2 regions of the Brevibacillus sp. FW301-21C12A genome follow, and region 1 is predicted to be linked to the other one. Evidence: a T-box and tRNA genes for the amino acid it is inferred to sense, from the RefSeq annotation. Region 1 holds a T-box; the other holds one or more tRNA genes.
What was found. A T-box is a leader RNA that pairs with one kind of tRNA and senses whether it is charged. The one in region 1 lies ahead of thrS (threonine--tRNA ligase), so its partner is inferred to be a tRNA-Thr.

Region 1 (2,462 bases):
CGGTAATTTGGAAGTCGATCTTCGGTCCGTAGAACGCACCGTCGCCTTCCTTGATTTCATACGGCATTTCCAGTTGCTCCAGCACCTTTTTCAAGGAGCTTTCCGCTGTTTCCCACAGCTCGTCGGAGCCCATGGAATCTTCCGGGCGAGTCGAAAGTGCTACGCTGTATTCAAAGCCGAACACTTTGTAGATTTTGTCGATCAGCTTAATCATGTTTTTGATTTCGCTCTCGATCTGGTCAGGGCGGACGAATACGTGTGCGTCATCCTGGCAGAAGGTGCGAACCCGCAGCATGCCGTTCAGCGCGCCGGAATATTCGTGGCGGTGAACCTGGCCGAACTCGGCATAGCGAATCGGCAAGTCGCGGTAGGAATGCATTGCGTTTTTGTAAATGAGCATGTGTCCTGGGCAGTTCATCGGCTTCAAGGCGTAAGTCGCGTTGTCGACTTCAGAGAAGTACATGTTTTCCTTGTAGTGATCCCAGTGACCGGATTCTTTCCAGAGGCGCTCGTTCATGAGGAACGGCGAGCGCACCTCTGTGTATTGGGCAAGCTGTTGCAGGCGGCGGGAGAACTGCTCCAGCTCGTTGCGGACAGTGAAGCCGTTTGGCAGGTAGAACGGCATGCCAGGCGCTTCCTCGGAGAACATGAACAGCTCCAGCTCTTTGCCCAGTTTGCGGTGGTCGCGCTTTTTCGCCTCTTCGATGAAGTGCAGATATTCGTCCATATCCGCTTTTTTCGGCCAAGCGGTACCGTAGACGCGCTGCAGCACCTGGTTTTCCGCTTTTCCGCGCCAGTATGCACCTGCCACGCTCATCAGCTTGAACGCTTTGATGTAGCCAGTGGACGGCAAGTGCGGGCCGCGACAGAGGTCGAAAAATTCGCCCTGCTCGTACAGGGTGATCGTCGCATCCGCCGGCAAGTCGCGGATCAGTTCCAGCTTCAGATGGTCGTTGAGGTTTTGGAAAATTCTTGTCGCCTCGTCGCGGCTGACGACTCTGCGGCGGATCGGCAAGTCTTCCTTCACGATTTTTTCCATTTCCGCCTCAATCTTGCCCAAGTCTTCTGGCGAGAGCGAGACCGGAATGTCCATGTCGTAGTAGAAGCCGTCTTCGATCACAGGACCGATCCCGAATTTGACTTCGCTGCCGTACAGGCGTCTTACTGCCTGGGCGAGCAAGTGAGCGGTACTGTGACGGTAAACTTCCAAGCCTTCCGGCGAATCGAGGGTCACGATTTCAATTGCTGCGTCATCCTCAAGCGGCGTGTACAGATCCACGACTTTGCCGTCTTTTTTGCCGGCTACTGCTTTTTTCTTCAGGCTCGCGCTGATGGAGCCTGCGATCTCTTCGATGGTGATCCCAGCTTCGTACTGACGGACTGCTCCATCCGGGAACGTTACGTTAATTTGTGCCACCTTGGATTCTTCCTTCCTGTTTGTTGTTTTTGAGAAAATAAAAAACACCCATCCCAGAAGGGACGAGTGTATTCTCGCGGTACCACCCTAATTCAAGTCTGTTTTTACAAAACGGGCCGTGCAAAACGGATGCCCGAACAAACTCCTCATTGACATGGTAACGGTATGGAACCGGCAAGCCGTTAGTAAAAGCGTACGCTTCGTTCCCGGCTGCTACTCGAAGGGGGTAGATCCATATCGTCTCGCAGCAAGCTTCCAGCCAAGGCCCGCCTCTCTAGAGCGATCTCGATATCGTCCATGTCCTTCTCATCGTATTTGTAAGCGATATTCACTCTTGTTGCTGCTAATTATAGTTTAGTCGGATTGTTCCCGTCAAGTACACGTCTTTGCCCAAGGCATAACGAACAGGAATGGCAGGTGATGAGCCTGCTGTCAAAAATGCTGCGGATCGTTTGCACAAGCCCCGGCTTCTCCCCGGCCATGTGCAGAACGATGCTCTCCGGTGCCAGTGTAACCAGCGCGCTGACCAAGTAATCTTCATCGCGGCATTTTTGTTCGTCCATGCTCAGCACGGAATCGAGCTGTTCCAGCCAAAGGCGGTCTCCCTTTTTGTCATAAAGATGGAAAGGTTTGTCCACACTAGGAACAACATGGACCACTTCCTGTTTCACTTCCTGTACGGCGATAAAATAGCGCAGAAGCTCGACAAATTCCTGGTATTGCTTGTCTTCCAAATATTCGTCGATTCCCGATTCGACCAGCTCGAACAGTTCATTCCAATGCTCCTGCAGCCGGAACCTGACGAACCCCAATACGTTGATAGTTCGCTCCTGCTCCAAGTATAAAAAGGCTTTGCGGTAGACGTTTGCCTTTCGAGTCGTGGCGGCCAGCAGTTCGCGTCCGTCCAGCTCGATCTCTCGGCACATGCGCTCAATGTAGGGAAAAATTTCCGGCCATTCTTCTTCCATCTGCTCCGCCGCCAACAGATCGGCAGCCATTTCCTGCATGATCGCCGGCTCTTTGACCTGCGTCACCCACTCCGCCA
Region 2 (2,462 bases), on a different contig from region 1:
CGTTCGGATGAACAAGTGTCGCGGTCGCATTCATGAGAATTATTATCGAATCAAGCGTATCAAGAGGGCAGAAAGTTTGTCCATGCAGACAAATGACGAAAATTCAGCCGAAATGTGACTGGACCATTTTCCTCCAGCCAGTCCAATTGCTTCTCCATCGCCAAAGGATCGTACCCGTAAAAAACATTCGGGTCCGGCTCGTACACGCGGCCGTTTTTTACTGCCGGCAGACCGCGCCACACGCTCGACTCCAATACCTCGCACTCGGCGGGGGGCCAATGCGAATGATAGAGGAACAAAAAAATGTGATCGGCGGAGTAATCGGGCAGATCGTCCAGCGGGACGTGTATGTTCAGCAGCCCTTTTTCGATCATGTTCCGCTGCACGGCAGTCGGCGGCTGCAAGCCCAGCACATCGTATATCAGACACCCGCCCATGCTCGTCATGTTGCTGTAAACGTAGCATTTGCCCGAGACGATTTTCACGATCAAAAACGTCTCGCCTCGGGCACGCTGGACGGCCAGCTTGTTTTTTACCGCCAAAGCTCTTTCGTCAAACAGCAGGAGCCAGCGTTCTGCCTGTTCGCGACGCCCCACGGCTGCCGCGAGCACGAGCAGTTCCTCCCGCCAATCGCTGCATTCCTCGGGAATCGTGAACACCGGGGCGATCTCCCACAAGCTCTCGGTGTACTCTTCCCGATACACCATGATGAGGTCGGGCGGATTCGCCGCGAGCCACTGGACGGTTTTGTCGCTGTACCACTCCCCTTGCCTGAAACCTGAGCAGTCGAGCCGCTCCCGGTAATGAGCAGTCAGCCACGGCTCCATCCACAAGCCGACGACGGCAAACACCGGGACGATCCCCAGGCCAGCAGGCATGCTGTGGCGTGCGGCATCAGGACGGCGATTCGTTTCGGCTGCTTTCTGTACACCGTCAGCGGAACGCCCACAATCTGCTTAAACTTTCGGCTGAAATAATAATCGTTGGCAAACCCGGTTTCCTGCGCAATCAGATGCAAATCTTTGTCCGACAACTGGAGCAGCTCCTGGCCTTTGCGGATTCGGACCCGGCCCAGGTATTCGACGAAGCTCACGCCCGTCTCCCAGGCGGCGGGGCGGCCGGAGTCGCAGCCGCTCGCTTGCGTGTAGCTGGAAGCGGGACAAGCCTGCCGCTGCCAGCAGTGTCAGCCTAATCCAGATCATGAATAGCAAAAAGGCTTTTGTTCTGCCGGAAAAGCAGCCCAAAAGCCTGTCGTTTACTGGTATGGTGCGGTCGAGAGGACTTGAACCTCCACGGTGTTGCCACCACTAGAACCTGAATCTAGCGCGTCTGCCAATTCCGCCACGACCGCAAATGAAAACGTGGTGCCGGCGATAGGAATCGAACCCACAACCCCCTGATTACAAGTCAGGTGCTCTACCAATTGAGCTACACCGGCATAGATAATATTCGCCATTCGTGTATCGAAGAATGGCGGAGCTGACGGGACTCGAACCCGCGACCTCCGGTGTGACAGACCGGCGTGAACTCCAACTTCACCACAGCTCCATGTGGTTTATTTCCAACTTTTGCTCACTCTCGTGGGCACTTCTGTAATATAGCATGTCTTCTACCAACTTTGCAATAGTTTTTGAAATCTTTTTTTCTACATCATTTTTTCATAGATTTACCATTGAAAATCCGCTAGAATTTTATCTAGATATGCAGAAAATAGTAGATTGGTGGAGACGATGATATGAAACTTACTTCGAAGCTACTCACCTCCCTCGCCCTCTTCACTCTGCTGCCTACTGCTGCTCACGCCGCCTCTGGAGTGTATGTAGTATCAGCAGGGGACACGTTGAGCAAAATTGCCCGTGAGCACCAGACTACGGTCAGCCAGCTCATGCAAGTGAACCAACTGAAAAGCGATCAACTGTCGATTGGCCAGACTTTGTCCTTGCCTGAAGGCAGCCTGTCGACAGGCGGTGCAGCCGACGTCCCTCTCGATGTCGTAGCCGCCTCGATTGACTCCGCCAACAACGAGCCGGAAGAACTGACGGCTGGCGAAAAAGCGCGCGTGACGGTAGACGTGCTGAATGTGCGCAAAAAAGCGTCGACGGATGCGAGAATTTTAGGCAAGCTGAAGTTCGGTGACGTGGTTGAAGTCGTCGAGACTGGCAGCGAGTGGACCAAAATCGAGTTCGAAGATGATGAAGCCTACGTCTTCTCCGCTTACTTGAGTCCAAAGCTCACCCCTGACGTTGCGTTCGCAGGCGATGTCGATTCCGCAAGCCTGCACCGTCTCGAATCGATCTTTGAACCACTGCTCAAAACTCCGTATGTGCTCGGAGGAACCACACCGGACGGATTTGATTGCAGCGGCTTTACTTCATACGTATTTAGCCGCCTCGGGGTTACACTTCCGCGTACATCCGAGGATCAATTCCGCGGGGGCGTATCCATTCCGCTCGAGCAAGCGC

Region 2: it encodes a tRNA-Thr, which carries the amino acid that the T-box ahead of thrS (threonine--tRNA ligase) is inferred to sense. The anticodon was not compared.

The regions. Positions count from the first base shown of each region.
Region 1 covers NZ_JBYTBG010000006.1:12,127-14,588, reverse strand. Annotated here, with positions in the region: gene thrS (threonine--tRNA ligase) at 1-1,417, opposite strand, end outside; T-box leader at 1,473-1,736, opposite strand; gene ytxC (putative sporulation protein YtxC) at 1,765-2,462, opposite strand, start outside.
Region 2 covers NZ_JBYTBG010000025.1:28,405-30,866, forward strand. Annotated here, with positions in the region: gene AC3WQH_RS15805 (ABC transporter substrate-binding protein) at 1-34, opposite strand, end outside; gene AC3WQH_RS15810 (ABC transporter substrate-binding protein) at 60-851, opposite strand; gene AC3WQH_RS15815 (helix-turn-helix domain-containing protein) at 812-1,093, opposite strand; tRNA gene AC3WQH_RS15820 (tRNA-Leu) at 1,265-1,351, opposite strand; tRNA gene AC3WQH_RS15825 (tRNA-Thr) at 1,363-1,438, opposite strand; tRNA gene AC3WQH_RS15830 (tRNA-Asp) at 1,472-1,548, opposite strand; gene AC3WQH_RS15835 (C40 family peptidase) at 1,736-2,462, shown strand, end outside.